One region of the Nocardiopsis sp. NPDC055879 genome, then DNA from elsewhere that is predicted to be linked to it. Evidence: riboswitches for the same ligand, from Rfam matches in the RefSeq annotation. Region 1 holds a riboswitch; the other holds the start of a gene.
What was found. Region 1 has a riboswitch for glycine ahead of gcvP (aminomethyl-transferring glycine dehydrogenase). Riboswitches for the same ligand answer to the same signal wherever they lie in the genome.
Positions count from the first base shown of each region.

Region 2: linked by a shared signal. The riboswitch ahead of gcvT (glycine cleavage system aminomethyltransferase GcvT) and the one ahead of gcvP (aminomethyl-transferring glycine dehydrogenase) in region 1 are both predicted to bind glycine.

Region 1 is NZ_JBSHCT010000004.1:88,224-96,022, reverse strand. It holds gene gcvP (aminomethyl-transferring glycine dehydrogenase) at 1-2,653, opposite strand, end outside; glycine riboswitch at 2,776-2,868, opposite strand; gene ACWGKS_RS05890 (MerR family transcriptional regulator) at 2,996-3,484, opposite strand; gene ACWGKS_RS05885 (bifunctional nuclease family protein) at 3,953-4,426, opposite strand; gene ACWGKS_RS05880 (FHA domain-containing protein) at 4,597-5,142, opposite strand; gene ACWGKS_RS05875 (mannose-1-phosphate guanyltransferase) at 5,750-7,799, opposite strand, start outside.
Region 2 is NZ_JBSHCT010000028.1:22,432-30,230, reverse strand. It holds gene ACWGKS_RS25795 (Asp23/Gls24 family envelope stress response protein) at 4-372, shown strand; gene ACWGKS_RS25790 (DUF6286 domain-containing protein) at 369-974, shown strand; gene amaP (alkaline shock response membrane anchor protein AmaP) at 977-1,567, shown strand; gene ACWGKS_RS25780 (L-serine ammonia-lyase) at 1,756-3,168, opposite strand; gene glyA (serine hydroxymethyltransferase) at 3,255-4,523, opposite strand; gene gcvH (glycine cleavage system protein GcvH) at 4,526-4,906, opposite strand; gene gcvT (glycine cleavage system aminomethyltransferase GcvT) at 5,072-6,184, opposite strand; glycine riboswitch at 6,332-6,432, opposite strand; gene ACWGKS_RS25760 (penicillin-binding transpeptidase domain-containing protein) at 6,582-7,484, shown strand; gene ACWGKS_RS25755 (3-deoxy-7-phosphoheptulonate synthase) at 7,564-7,799, opposite strand, start outside.

The sequences.
Region 1 (7,799 bases):
ACTCCCCCTTGGCCACCTTATCGATCTCACCGCGGATGGCGATCATCGCCTGGATGAACCGCTCCAACTCGGCGAGATTCTCGCTCTCGGTCGGCTCCACCATGAGCGTGCCGTTGACCGGGAAGGACATGGTCGGCGCGTGGAAGCCGTAGTCCATCAGCCGCTTGGCGACGTCCTCGTTGCTGATGCCACTGGTCTTCTGCAACGGACGGATGTCGATGATGCACTCATGCGCCACCAGTCCGCCCGCACCGGTGTACAGGACCGGGTAGTAGGGCTCCAGGCGCTTGGCGATGTAGTTGGCCGAGAGCACCGCGGTCTCGGTGGCCGAACGCAGCCCCTTCTCCCCCATCATGCGCACGTACGCCCAGGAGATCGGCAGGATGCCCGCCGAACCGAACGGCGCCGCCGAGACGGGACCGACCCCGGTGTGCGGGCCGGCCTCCGGCTGGCCCGGGTGGTTGGGCAGGAAGCCCGCCAGGTGCGAACGAACCGCGACCGGACCCACGCCCGGGCCGCCGCCGCCGTGCGGGATGCAGAAGGTCTTGTGCAGGTTCAGGTGGCTGACGTCGGCGCCGAACTCGCCCGGCTTGGCCCAACCCACCAGGGCGTTCAGGTTGGCCCCGTCGACGTAGACCTGGCCTCCGGCCTCGTGCACCAGGCGGCACACCTCGGTGATGGTGTCCTCGTACACACCCGCGGTGGAGGGGTAGGTGACCATGATGGCCGCCAGCTCCTCGCGGTGCTTGTCGGTCTTGGCGCGCAGGTCGTCCAGGTCGACGTTGCCGTCGTCGTCACAGGCCACCACGGACACACGCATGCCCGCCATGACGGCGCTGGCGGCGTTGGTGCCGTGCGCCGAACTGGGGATCAGGCACACGTCCCGGTGGGCCTGCCCGCGCGAGCGGTGGTAGCCGCGGATGGCGAGCAGGCCGGCGAGCTCACCTTGGGAACCGGCGTTGGGCTGTAGGGACACCGCGTCGTAGCCGGTGACCTCGACCAGCCAGGCCTCCAGGTCGCGGATGAGCGCCACGCTGCCGGCCGCCTGGTCCATCGGGGCGAACGGGTGCAGCCCGGCGAACTCGGGCCAGGTGATGGGCTCCATCTCGGCGGTGGCGTTGAGCTTCATGGTGCACGAGCCCAGCGGGATCATCGTGCGGTCCAGCGCCAGGTCCCGGTCGGCCAGACGGCGCATGTAACGCAGCAACGAGGTCTCACTGCGGTGGGTGTTGAAGACCTCGTGGGTGAGGTAGTCGACGCCGCGCGTCAGGTCCGCGGGCAGGCGGTCGGCGGACTCGTCCACCGTCACCGGGCCGCGCTCGGCACCACGGTCGGCCTCGCCGAAGGCGGCCAGGACCTTGCCCAGGGTGTCCACGCCGGTGGTCTCGTCCACGCTCAGACCGACCGTGTGCTGGTCGGTGGCGAGCAGGTTGACGCCGGACTCCAGTGCCCGCTCCACGACGCGGTCGGCGCTGGGCACGCGCACGCGCAGGGTGTCGAAGTACGCGCCGTGGACGACCTCGAAGCCGCGCTTGGTGAGCGCGTCGGCCAGGGACGCGGTGCGGGTGTGCACCTGACGGGCGATGGCCCGCAGCCCGTCGGGGCCATGGTAGACGGCGTACATGCCGGCCATGATCGCCAGCAGTACCTGGGCGGTGCAGATGTTGCTGGTGGCCTTCTCCCGACGAATGTGCTGTTCACGGGTCTGCAGGGCCAGACGGTAGGCGGGTCTGCCGACGTTGTCGACGGACACCCCGACCAGACGACCGGGCAGCTGCCGGCGCAGCTTCTCGCCCACGGACATGTAACCGGCGTGCGGGCCGCCGAAGCCGAGCGGCACACCGAAGCGCTGGGTGGAACCCACCGCGATGTCCGCGCCCAGTTCACCGGGGCTGCGCAGCAGGGTCAGGGCGAGGATGTCGGCGGCGACCACGGCCAGCGCGCCGCGCTCGTGCGCCTGCTCGATGACCGCGCTCGGGTCGCGGACCACACCGCTGGAGGCCGGGTACTGGACCAGGACTCCGAAGGCCTCGCCCTCGGGCAGGCCCTTGGTCAGGTCGGCGACGACGACCTCGATGTCCAGGGGCTCGGCGCGGGTGCGCAACACCTGCAGGGTCTGCGGGAAGACGTCGGCGTCCACGACGAAGACGTCGCTCTTGACCTTGGAGGCGCGTCGGGCCAGGGTCATGGCCTCGGCCGCGGCGGTCGCCTCGTCCAACAGCGAGGCGCCGGTGATGGGCAGACCGGTCAGGTCCGAGACCGCGGTCTGGAAGTTGAGGAGGGCCTCCAACCGGCCTTGGGAGATCTCCGGTTGGTAGGGCGTGTACGCGGTGTACCAGGCCGGGTTCTCCATGATGTTGCGCAGGATGACCGGCGGGGTGAGCGTGTCGTAGTAGCCCAGGCCGATGAGTGTGGTGTGGGGGCGGTTGCGACCGGCCAACTCCCGCAGCTCGGCCAGGGCCTCGGCCTCTCCCGCGGCCTCGGGCAGGGCCAGCGGGGCGCTCTGCCCGGGGCCGGTGAGGATGGACTCGGGCACGGCGGCGCTCATGAGCTCGGTCGTGGAGCCGTAGCCCACGGTCTTGAGCATCTCCGCCGTCTCGGTGGGCGTGGGGCCGATGTGCCGGTCGGCGAAGACCCGGGCGGGTGCGCCCATGGTCGAGGCGTTCGACGGGTCAGTCACGGAGACCTCCTGGTGACAGGGCCGATTCGATCGGCGGTGTTCCTCACGGTCTCCCCCTCTGTCACCGGGCACGACGATGCCGGCTCCAGAGCGGCCTCCTTCGCGCGGTCCATGGTGCCTGAGAGGTTACTGGGGAGTATTGCCCCGTCGGCGCCCCGTAGCGTCGGGGTCTCTCCCGCGCGATATCAAAAGCCTGCTGACGCTCTGTACATGTATCCAAGCAGGGAGAAATGTCGGTTTTCACCCCTGTTGTGGTTACGAAGGTACTCGATCGGACTCCGGAACGAGGAGCCAGGGCACACCTTCGTACCGCTCTCAACCGGTACGGCGTTCACGTCGCCGACGGGCCAGTTCGTCGACGGGTCGGGGGTCCGGGGTGGGAAGGTCGGAACGGGCCTCGGCCGGGACGACCCCCAGCGCCTCCTCCAGCTCACGGGCCACGTTCGCCAACGCCAACCCGAACATGCCCTGGCCCCGCTGCATGAGGTCGACGACCTCGTCGGGGGAGGTGCACTCGTAGACGCTCACACCGTCGCTCATCAGGGTGATGCGGGCCAACTCCCCGGCGGGACGGCCGCGCAGGTGGTCGACGGCCGTGCGGATCTGCTGCAGGGAGATCCCGGTGTCCAGGAGACGCTTGGCCACCTTCAGCATCAGGATGTCCGGAAGACTGTACAGCGGGGCGTTTTCGGCTCCTGTGCGCACGCTCGGCTCCACCAGGCCGGTTCTGGCCCAGTAGTCGAGCTGTCGATAGGTGATCCCGGCGGCCGTACACGCCGCTGGGCCCCGATACCCGACGTCCATAGGCAGCGCCATCACGTCCTCTTCGCACAGTAGGCCCTGCTGCCCCGCTAGCCGCAGCGCAGACCGCCTGTCATGGGGATCCCGCTTGCCGCTCGCTACCGCCACGCCGACCTCCGGCTTCTCGTCCCACGGCGGCATCGACAGGGGAAGGTCCACTCAGGGAATGGGCGCGCCGCAGGTTCCACAGCACTGACGGTAGGGCGACGCCAAGGCAGCGTCAACGAAGCCGCCCGGCGCGTCGCCAAGTACGCGCGGTGACGGCTCCGACCCACCCGTACGTCCGATGCCCCGAGGAGACCGGGCCTTTTCGGTTGTGGTCGCCGCGTCCATTCCCTCATCCCAATCTACCACTGACCCCGATAATGAAGTCGCAGGTCACAGCCGTGTCCTCGGCCTCATGGGCCGATGGGCCCGCTCGGGCAAGGAAGAGGGGCCCACGCCGTGCGCGGGCCCCGCCCTTGCGATCTCTCAGGTACTGCGTCGACCGAAGTCCTCGGGCGAGATGTTGTCCAGGAACTCCCGGAACGCCTCGACCTGGTCCTCCTGCTCGTCGGGTATCGGCATCCCCGCCTCGTCGATCACGTCCTCGTGCGCGTAGATCGGGGTTCCGGTCCGCAGGGCCAGGGCAATGGAGTCGGAGGGTCGTGCACTGACCTCGACACCATTGCTGAAGACCAGTTCGGCGTAGAAGATGCCATCGCTCAGCCCCGTGATCCGTACCGTTTCCAGGCCGGTCTCCAGGGCGTCGAGCACGTCCCGAAACAGGTCGTGCGTGAGAGGTCGGGCGGGCGCGACCCCCTGTTGGGCCAAGGCGATGGCGGTGGCCTCCACCCCGCCGATCCAGATCGGCAGGTAGCGGTCACCCTCGGATTCCTTGAGCAGGACAATCGGTTGGTTCGAAGGCATCTCAACCCGGACGCCGACGACCTCCATGTGCTTCACAGCGTCTCCGTCCCACGAGTCGTCATGCCGGCTGGGCGCTCGTCCCTGCTCCCCCGTCGGATCAGGACCCGAGGGCGAAATCGGCACCCTTCGTTACAAAGCTCTCCGGAGGTGGAGGGCCGCAAACCTCTTCGGCCCTCCCACCCCCGTCGACCGTGGTCACCGATCCGTCATCGGCGGGGCTTGGTCAGCAGGATCATCCGGAACTTGCCGATCTGGATCTCGTCCCCACCACCCAGCTCGGCCTCGTCCACCGGTTCCCGGTTGACGTAGGTGCCGTTGAGACTACCGACGTCACGGACCCCGAACCCGTTACCCCTGCGGAAGAACTCCACGTGGCGTCGGGAGACGGTGACGTCGTCCAAGAAGATGTCGCTGTTGGGGTGGCGCCCGGCGGTGGTCACGTCGCTGTCCAGCAGGAAACGACTTCCGGCGTTGGGGCCACGGCGGACCACGAGTAGCGCGGTGCCCGGGGGCAACGCATCGGCACTGGCGGGGTCGTCGCCGCCGAGATCCTCACCCGCTTCCTCATCCTCCAGGGCCTGTATCCCGGAGATGGAGATGGTGGAGGTGACGTCCCCTCCACCGGACTCCCCGCCCGTGTTGGACGGCGGATTCTGCTGGTCGGCCCTGCGGAGGGGAGTTCCACAGTGGGAGCAGAAACGGGCATCATCCGCAACGGCGTGACCGCACTGCGTGCAGTAAACGCTCGACATAGGTCGGCTCGGCCTCCTACCGCACGGGGCGGTGCTTGATTCGGCTGATCGGTGGCGCGTTCCGGCTCGCCGGACGGACACTGTGCCCGCTCAACGTCCGGAACACGGTGAGACGTTCCGCTTTCGCGGCAACGGATCGTCCCACACGGTCGGTCGCTAGGTCTCATCCCCTATGTTCTGCCCCTTGTCACCCCGACGGACGTCCGCCGTTGCCGGAACCCCTTGTGTCGATGGTGACGAGATGCTTCAGGGAACACTCGACTTTAAACCATATCCCTGTCCAGACAGGGTTTCGCTCCCCCGTGGCCCGCCGCGCGGCCCCGTGACACGGGCGTGCGACGGACTCGATGGAGGCGGCACCCGGGGCACCGCCACACCGGACCTCGGAAGAGATCAACGCCTGTTCTGGGGCAGATGCCCGTCCGAGGGGTTTGGTTCTGTTGAACGCGGAGTGGATTTTCGTCGGCCTCCCGACCGTGGATTGACCTGGGATTCCGCTCGATTCGTCCGCTCGACCGCCCTGCCGGGCGATTTTTCCCCACCGACGGACGGACCGAAGCACGTGGGCGTGGACGGCCACCGCCGCCCACGCCCACGACCTGCCATTTCAGCCCTCCGCACGCTCCACGACGGAGGCCCATTCGTCCAACAGAGCCTGAGCCTTGTCCGAATCAGGACCTTCGGCCCAAAGATGGGTGACGGCTTCGGCGGTGTCCGGGAGGACCAGCGCCCAGCTTCCGTCCGACTCGATCACGCGCACGCCGTCGGTGGTGTCCAGTTCCCGGTCCTGCGCGGCCTCCACGACCGCGCGCATGACGCTGCCCTTGACCGCCCATGGGGTGGGCACCGAACGGCGCAACAGGTGCGCCTGAGGGATCGCCCGATCGATCTCCACGATCGGGCGACGGGTCCGCGCCACCAGACCCAGCAGCCGCACGAACGCGGCGATGCCGTCACTGGTGGAGCTGAACTCGGGGAGGACGAACCCGCCCCGGCCGTCACCGGCGAAGATGATGGCGTCACCCTCGGCACGGACCGCCTTGGTGAGCTCGTGGGTGGCGGTGGCCGTCCAACGCACCTCGACACCGTGGGCACCGGCCACGCGCTCGGCCACCCTGGTGGTGGTCACCGGCAGCGCCACCTTGCCCGCACCGCGTTCGGCGGCCACCAGGTCCAGCACCACCAACAACGCGCGGTCGTCGTCGATCAGCTCGCCGTTCTCGTCCACGATGGACAGGCGTTCGGCGACCGGGTCGAAACGCACACCGAAGTCCGCCCCCGAACCCGACACCAACTCGCCCAGACGTTCCAGGTCGCGCATCTTCCTGGCGACCGTGTCGGTGGGCGAGGCCTCGTCCAGGCGGTTGTTGACGGTGAGCACGTCCACGCCGATCCGTCCCAGCAGCGAGGGCAGGATGAGCGAACCCGTGCCGCCCGCGCAGTCCACGACCACCTTCAGCTCCGCCTCGGCCACCCCGGAGGTGTCCACGGACCGTAGGAGGTCGTGGGAGTAGTTCTCGATGTTGCGGGCGGCGAAGGTCAGCTCGCCGATCTCCCCGGGGAACGCGCGCCGGTACTCGGCTCGGGAGAAGACCCGGTCGAGTTTGCGCTGGGCGCCCGGCGACAGGTCGGCCCCCTCACCGTCCAGGAAGATGATGTCGACCGACTCGGGGTCGCCCGGACTGGTGCGCACGACGATGCCGCCGCTGACGCCGCTCTGGGAGGTGTGGAAGCGCGCCACCGGCAGCGGCACCACCTCCAGGTCGCGCACCTCGATGGCGGTCGCGGTGAGCGCGCTGATGATGGCCCTCTTGAGCGTGCGCGCGGCGCGCGAGACGTCGCGGGAGGTCGTGACCATCGCACCCTTCTTCAGGGTGGTGGCGTAGGCGTTGGCCAACCGGACCGCGAGTTCGGGGGTGATCTCGACGTTGATCAGGCCGGACACACCACGGGGACCGAACAGGGAGCGTTGCCCCCGTGACTCCCAGACGACGTTGGTGCTGACCACCGCCCCGGCCTCGATGGTCTTGAACGGGTAGACCTTGACGTCGTTGTGCAGGTAGGCCTCGGACTCGATGACGCAGTCCTCACCGATGACCGCGCCCTCCTCGATCCGCACCGCCGCCATGACGTCGGTGTTCTTGCCGATCACGGTGCCGCGCAGGTTGGCGCCGCGGCCGATGAACACGTTGTCGTGGAGCACGGTGCGGTGGGCGAAGGCCTCCGCGCGGACCACGGCGTTGCTGCCGACCACGGTGTACTCGCGCAGTTCCGCGCCGGCCTCGACCTTGGCGTAGTCGCCGATGTAGAGCGGTCCCTTGAGTACGGCCTCGGAGCTGACCTCGGAGCCCTCGCCCACCCACACGCCCGGGGAGACCTCGAAGCCGTCGATGTCGACGTCCACCTTGCCCGAGAGCACGTCGGCCTGGGCGCTCAGGTAGCTCTCGTGGGTGCCCACGTCCTCCCAGTAGCCGTCGGCGACGTACCCGTAGATGGGTTCGCCCTCGGCCAGGAGTTCGGGGAACACGTCACCGGACCAGTCGACCACCTCTCCGGTGGCGACTCTCTCCAACACCTCCGGTTCCATGATGTAGATGCCGGTGTTGACGGTGTCGGAGAAGACCTGTCCCCAGGTAGGTTTTTCCAGGAAACGCTGG
Region 2 (7,799 bases), on a different contig from region 1:
AACGTGGTCGGGGTGCGAAGCGACACGGTTCCTCAACACAGGGTGCCGGGCCCACGAAGCGAGTCGAGCGGCGGGCAGGCTCGTACGCGCGATCCCGGGGGCCGCGTCGACATCCCCGGATCCGTCATGGAGAAGGCCGCGAGCGAGGCCACCGGTGAGGTCTCCGGGGCCCGGGCCGCCCGCTTCCGGTCGGCCCGGGCGAGTGTCAGCGGAGAGGTGGTCCTGTTGAGGCTGCGGATCGACGTGGACTATCCACGATCGGTCACCCGGGTGGCCGGTGACGTACGCGAACACGTCAAGGGCCGGATCGAGCGGATCACCGGCAAACAGGTCCACCACATCGACATAGAGATCGCGGAGTTGGTGCGATGACCACCGTGGAAGAGGCGCTCGGCCGTCCGGCCCAGAGCGTGGACCGTCGGGCCAGGCGAGTCGCGGTTCACACGTTCCGGCCACGTCGTTCGTGGCCGGCGGTGATCACCGGGTTCTTGGTCCTGGCGGTGGCGGTGATCGCCGCGGCCGAGGTCATCGCCGCGCTCGCGGGCAACCCACTACAGCTCTTCCCGGTGGGTGCGGCCACCGACTACGCGGCCACCACCACCTGGTCCGAACCCTCGGTGCAGATCGCCTCCGCGGTGCTGGCGCTGATCGGGCTGGCGCTGATCGTGGTGGCGCTGGCCCCGGGACGCAGCCGGTGGACCGCGCTGCGCACCGACGACCCCGCGCTCGTGGTGGGACTGACCCGCCCGGCACTGCGTCGCGCGGTGGCCGCCGCCGCCCAGGAGGTCAGCGGGGTCGACAACGCACACGTCACGGTGCGCGGCAACAGGCTTCGCGTCCATGTGCGCACCGGGATGCGCGAGGCGGGCGACCTGCCCACCGAGGTGACGCGGTCCGTGGAGCGACGACTGCGAGAGTTGGCTCCGCTGCGCAGCATGCGGATCGTCACGAACGTTCGATACGCGGAAGGTTAGCGATGGCTCGCGACAGGTACCGCAGGTCGGCGCGGGGCAACCGCCTGGGCCTGGTGATCGTCGGGATGTTGCTGCTCGCGGCCGGCGCCGCGGCCCTCGCGGCCGGGCAAGGGCTCTTCGGCTCGGGGCTCGCGGGCGATCCCCTGCTGAGCGACACCGCCAGAGGGGTCTTGGCCGGGCAGTGGGTCCCCTACGTGACCGTGGCGGTGGCCTTCGTCGCCGGGTTCCTGGCCCTTCGCTGGTTGTTGGTGCAGGGCATGAACGACACGGTGGGTCGCCTGTATCTGGGCCGAGGCGACGAGGGCAACGTGGAGATGCAGGAGAGCGCGGCCCGCGGCGCCCTCGAACAGGAGGTCTCCGAGTATCCGGGTGTGCGTCGGGCCAAGGCCCGCCTGACCGAGTCCGGCGACGAACCGCACCTGCGGTTGGCGCTCACCCTGGACGAGGACGCGGACGTGGCGCGGGTGTGGCGTCGGGTACGCGAGGAGGCGCTCACCAACCTGAGGTCCGCGCTCGACCTAGAGAAAGTCCCGGCGGTCATCCGGATGTCGATGACGGCTCCGGCCAAGAACCCCCGTCGCGTCCTGGCCTGATCGGGCGCGAAGGCCCGGTCCGGAAAGGGCGAGTCTGGTGGCGAGCGGTGCTCAAGCCACCAGACCCGGGGTGACGACCGTGGACCGGCGAACGGGTGGAAACGCTCTAGCCAGGCCCTCGGCCGTGCCCTCCGTACAACCCGCTTCGGCCCCGGTCCATTCCCGCCCAGGTCGACGGATGCCGCCGGTCAGCACTCGATGACGTTGACGGCGAGGCCGCCGCGGCTGGTCTCCTTGTACTTGTCGTGCATGTCGCGGCCGGTGTCGCGCATGGTCTTGATGACCTTGTCCAGGCTCACGAAGTGGCTGCCGTCGCCGCGCAGGGCCATACGGGTGGCGCTGATGGCCTTGACCGAGGCCAGGGCGTTGCGTTCGATGCACGGGATCTGGACCAGGCCGCCGATCGGGTCGCAGGTCAGGCCCAGGTTGTGCTCCATGGCGATCTCCGCGGCGTTCTCCACCTGGGCGGGGGAACCGCCCAAGACCTCGGCCAGGCCGGCCGCCGCCATCGAGGACGCCGAACCCACCTCGCCCTGGCAACCCACCTCGGCGCCGGAGATCGACGCGTTCTGCTTGAACAGTATGCCGATGGCCGCCGCGGTCAGCAGGAACCGCACCACGCCCTCGTCGCCAGCGCCCGGGCTGAAGTGCAGGTAGTAGTGCAGGACCGCGGGGACGATGCCGGCCGCACCGTTGGTCGGTGCCGTCACCACTCGCCCGCCCGCCGCGTTCTCCTCGTTGACCGCGAGCGCGTACAGGCTGATCCAATCGCTGCCGCGCATGGGGTCCGGATCGACGTGGGTGGGCGCGAGCAGGCCGCTCTCGTCGCAGTTGCCGCCCAGTTGACGGTAGAGGCGGTGCGCCCGACGGGGCACCTTCAGGCCGCCGGGCAGACTGCCCTCGGTCATCACGCCGCGCCGCACGCACTGGCGCATCACGGCCCAGATCTCCAGGAGCTCGGAGCGGATCTGCTCGGGGGTGCGTCCGAACGCCTGCTCGTTGGCGAACACGAGGGCGCTGATCGACATGCCGGTCCGTTCGCACAGCTCCAGCAGTTCCTCGGCGGAGGAGAAGGGGTAGGGCAGTTCGGTGTCGTCGGCCTTGATCCGGTCCGCGCCCGCGGCCCGCTCGTCCACGACGAACCCGCCGCCCACGGAGTAGTACACCTTGGCGGCCAGCTCCACCCCGACGGAGTCCAGGGCCACGAACCGCATCCCGTTCGGGTGGTCGGGCAGGCTCTCCTTGCGACGGAAGTCCACGTCCACGGCCGGATCGAACGTGACCACCGGGCCGTCGGGGCCGCCCAGACGCAGGGTCCGGGAGGAGCGGACCTCTTCGACGAGCAGGGGGACCGCGTCCACGTCCACCCCCTCGGGGGTGTGCCCCATCAGTCCCAGGATCACGGCGGTGTCGCTGCCGTGCCCCTTACCGGTGAGCGCCAGCGAGCCGTACAGCTCGACTCGCACGTGCGCGACCCGGTCGAGTGGACCGTCGTCGGCCAACCTCGACACGAAGGTCGTCGCGGCCTTCATCGGACCGACGGTGTGCGAACTGGACGGTCCGATACCGATCTTGAACAGGTCGAAGGTGCTGATGGCCATGGCTGTCCTCCTCGTTGAGCACAGGGTTCGGGCCGTGGGGGATGACGCCGTGCGGGCCCGACCGGGCCCACACGGCGGGAACGCCGCTACAGGTTCGGATAGAGCGGTCGCTTGGCGGCCAGGGTGTCGACCCGCGCGCGCAGGGCGGCGATGTCCCGCTCCGGTTTGAGGGTCTCGGCGATGACGTCGGCGACCTCGCGGAAGTCGTCCTCGTCGAAGCCTCGGGTGGCCAGGGCCGGGGTGCCGACCCGAAGGCCCGAGGTGACCATCGGTGGGCGCGGGTCGTTGGGCACCGCGTTGCGGTTGACCGTGATGCCGACCTCGTGCAGCAGATCCTCGGCATCCTGGCCGTTGATCGGCGAGTCCACCAGGTCCACCAGGACGAGGTGGACGTCGGTGCCACCGGTGAGGACCTTGACGCCCGCCTCGGTCGCGTCCGGCCGGGTCAGGCGCTCGGCGAGGATGCGGGCACCGGCGACGGTGCGACGCTGACGCTCGGCGAACTCCTCGCTCGCGGCGACCTTGAACGAGACCGCCTTGGCCGCGATCACGTGCTCCAGCGGACCGCCCTGCATGCCGGGGAACACCGCGGAGTTGATCTTCTTGGCCAGCTCGGCCTTGGTCATGATCATGCCGCCGCGCGGACCACCCAGGGTCTTGTGCGTGGTGGTGGTGACCACGTCGGCGAACGGCACCGGGTTGGGGTGCAGTCCGGCCGCGACCAGACCGGCGAAGTGCGCCATGTCGACCATGAGCAGGGCGTCGACCTCGTCGGCGATCTTACGGAACCGCTCGAAGTCCAGCTGACGCGGGTAGGCGGACCAGCCCGCGACGATCATCTTCGGACGGTGTTCCTTGGCGAGGGCGGCGACCTCGTCGTAGTCGACGGTGCCGTCCTCGTCGCGCACGTGGTAGGCCACGGCGTTGAGGATCTTGCCGGAGTAGTTGATCCGCATGCCGTGGGTGAGGTGACCACCGTGGGCCAGGTCCAGACCGAGGATGGTGTCGCCCGGCTTGAGCAGGGCGAAGTACACCGCGGTGTTGGCCTGGGCGCCCGAGTGCGGCTGCACGTTGACGTGCTCGGCGCCGAAGAGCTCCTTGGCGCGGTCGATCGCGAGCTGCTCGATCACGTCGACGTGCTCACAGCCGCCGTAGTACCGGCGGCCCGGGTAGCCCTCGGCGTACTTGTTGGTCAGGACCGTGCCCTGGGCCTCCAGAACCGCCTGGGGGGCGAAGTTCTCCGAGGCGATCATCTCAAGGGTGTCGCGCTGTCGGCCCAGCTCGGCGTCGACCGCCGCGGCGACCTCGGGGTCCAGCTCGCTCAGGGTCTGGTTGAGCAGGTTGTCGCTGGTCATCTTCAGTTCTCGCCTTCGATCAGCTTGGTGTACTCCGCGGCGGAGAGCAGGTCCGTGGGTTCCTCGGACACCCGGACCTTGAACAGCCAACCGCTCTCGTAGGGGTCGGAGTTGATCGTCTCGGGCGCCTCTTCGAGGGCCTCGTTGATCTCGGTGACCTCACCGTCGACCGGCGAGAAGATCTCACTGACGGACTTGGTGGACTCGACCTCGCCGGCCGGGTCGTCCGTGTTGACCTCTTCCCCGACGGTGGGGGCCTCGACGAAGACGATGTCGCCCAGCGACTCGGCCGCGAACGCGGTGATGCCGACGGTGGCCACCCCGTCCTTGATCACGACCCACTCGTGTTTGGCGGTGTAACCCAGCTCCGTGGGAACGCTCACTTCAACTCTCCTTGGAGATGCTCGTCCTTTGTGTGCCGTGCGCCCGTCGGACGCGCCGGCCCGACCCGACCTACGCCTGGTCACGCCCCGACCGTTCCGGTCCCTCGTGGGGATCCGGGTGGTGGCGCGCGCAGGTCCTGCGGGGGTCCGAAGGGGACCCCGCTCCTACGACTTCCGCTGGTAGAACGGAAGTTCGACCACGTCGACCTCCTCACCGCGGCCGCGCACGTCGACGGTGAACGTGCCGGTCGTGGTGTCGAGGTCGCCGTCCACGTAGGCCATGGCGATGGGGCGGCCCAGGGTGGGGGAGGGGGCGCCACTGGTGATGGTTCCGACGACGGCGCCGTCGCGCAGGACGTCCTGGCCCTTGCGCAGCGGGCGGCGGCCGCGGGCGACGAACCCGACCAGGCGCCGGGCGCGCGCGGTGCGCGATGCCTCCTCAAGGGCGGCGCGGCCTACGAAGTCGCCCTTCTCGAACTTGACCACGCGGCCCAGTCCGGCGTCGAAGGGGGTGAGCGCGGCGGTGAGTTCCTGGCCGTAGAGCGGCATCCCGGCCTCCAGGCGCAGGGTGTCGCGGGCCGACAGCCCGGCGGGGACCAGCCCGTGCTCGGCGCCGGCGGCCATGAGGGCGGCCCAGATCTCGGGTGCCTTGTCGGAGGGCCTGATGAAGATCTCGAAGCCGTCCTCGCCGGTGTAGCCGGTGCGGGCCAGCAGTACGGGGACCCCGGCGACGCTGTGCGAGTAGCCGGCGAAGTAGCGGATCTCGTCCAGGTTCGCGTCGGTGAGCGGGGCGAGGATCTCGACGGCCTTGGGGCCCTGCAGGGCGATGAGGGAGTAGTCCGCGGACTCGTCGACGACCTCGACGTCGAATCCGACGGCGCGCTCGGCCAGGGCGGAGGCGACCACCGGGACGTTGATCGCGTTGGCCACGACGAGGAACTCCTCCTCGGCCAGGCGATACACGATGAGGTCGTCGAGGACGCCGCCGTCCTCGGCGGTGAGCATGGTGTAGCGGGCGCGGCCGACCTTGAGCTTGGACAGGTGGCCGGCCAGGGCGTTGTCGAGGGCCTGGTCGGCCTGCGGGCCGCTCAGACGGATCTCACCCATGTGGGAGAGGTCGAAGAGCCCGGCGGCCTCGCGGACCGCGGTGTGTTCGGCGGTCTCGCTGCCGTAGCGCAGCGGCATGAGCCAGCCGGCGAAGTCGACGAGGGTGGCCCCGGCCTCTTCGTGGGTCTTGTGCAACGCCGTCAGACGGGGCGTGGAGGTGGACTCTGACATGGGCACTCCCGAGAGGATGGGCGTCGATTGTTGCGTTGAGGCGTTGCCATCCTCCCCCTCTGTCATGGGTGCCTGAGAGCTTCGCCACGCATGTGGTGTGGCTTGCACCTTCGGCGAGGGAACGTCGTCCCTGCTTTCCAGAGTGGTCTCGCCCGTACGGTCCGTGTGCCTGAGAGGTTGTCTGTGGGGAGGGATTGCTCCTTCGGCGGCCCGCGTTGGTTACGTGGGCGCTCTCCCGTACGGGGTCAGCAACGGGTTCAGCCTAGCAGCGGCGACACAGGGCTCCCAAGAGTGGCCGACGGGTTGTGGATCGACTCTTCGGAAGGTGGGGGACCGGAACGGGATCATGACCTAGCTTGGGATCGGACGTTCCCTCGAACACCGCTGGAGGAGCCGAGTGCGTACCGACACCGTTCCCATCCGTTCTCCCAGGACGGTCCGCTTCGCCCTGGCCGCCACCGGTTCCGTTCTCACCCTCGTGGCGGGCGTCGCGTGCTCGGGTGGTGGGGCCGAACCCGAGGCGGACCGGCCTGCTCGGCCGGACCAGAGCGGCACCCCGATCGCGTTCGGTGACCTGGAGGCGGTGGAGCGCCCCGAGCTCGCTTCGCTGCTGGACGAGGCGGGGGTGGAGGGCACCTTCGTGCTCCACGACGTGCGGGAGGGTTCCGTGACCGTGGTGGGCGCCGAGCAGGCCCGCGAACGGGTGGTTCCGGCGTCCACGTTCAAGCTCCCGAACACGCTCATCGCCCTGGAGACGGGTGTGGTGTCCGACCTCGACGAGGTGGTCTCCGACGGGGGCGAGGACGAGCTGAGTCTGCGCGAATCCCTGCCCACCCCCGACGTGTCGTTGCACCAGGAGGTCGCCGAACGCATCGGTCACGACCGGATGTCCACCTGGGTGGACCGTTTCGACTACGGCAACCGCAAGGTGGGCGAGGACGGCGAACCGGGCCGGTTCTGGGTGGACGGTCCGCTGGAGATCACCGCGGTGGAGCAGACCACGTTCCTGGCGGCGCTGGCCCGCGCCGACCTGCCGGTGGAGGTGGAGCACCAGGAGGCACTGCGGGAGATGCTGGAGATCGAACGCGGCGGCGACTACGCCCTGTACGGGCGGACCGGTCTCGGCGCGGAGGCCGATTCGGTGCCGGGCTGGTGGGTCGGTTGGGTGGAGAACGGGGATGACCTGCACACGTTCGCGTTGCGTCTGGACGAGGACACCGACCCCGGGCTGCGCGAGTCGCTGGGACGCGACTTCCTGGTGGAACTCGACGTGCTCCCGCCGAGCGCCGCGGGTGCCTGAACGGTCCCGTGGACGCGGAAAGGGGGCTCGGCACGGATGTTCCGTGTCGAGCCCCCTTCCACGTCGTGGGGGACGAGGGTCAGGCGGCGTTCTTGCGGCGCCGGCGCACGGCCTCGGCGAGGTTGGTCAGCACACCCTCGGTGGTCTCCCAGCCCATGCACTTGTCGGTGATGGACTGGCCGTAGGTCAGCGCGGCCGGGTCCCCGAGCTTCTGGGCGCCCTCCTCGATGAAGCTCTCCAGCATCACGCCGATGATCCCCTTCTGGCCCTCGGCGACCTGGTCGGCGATCTCCTGGGCCACACCCACCTGGCGGA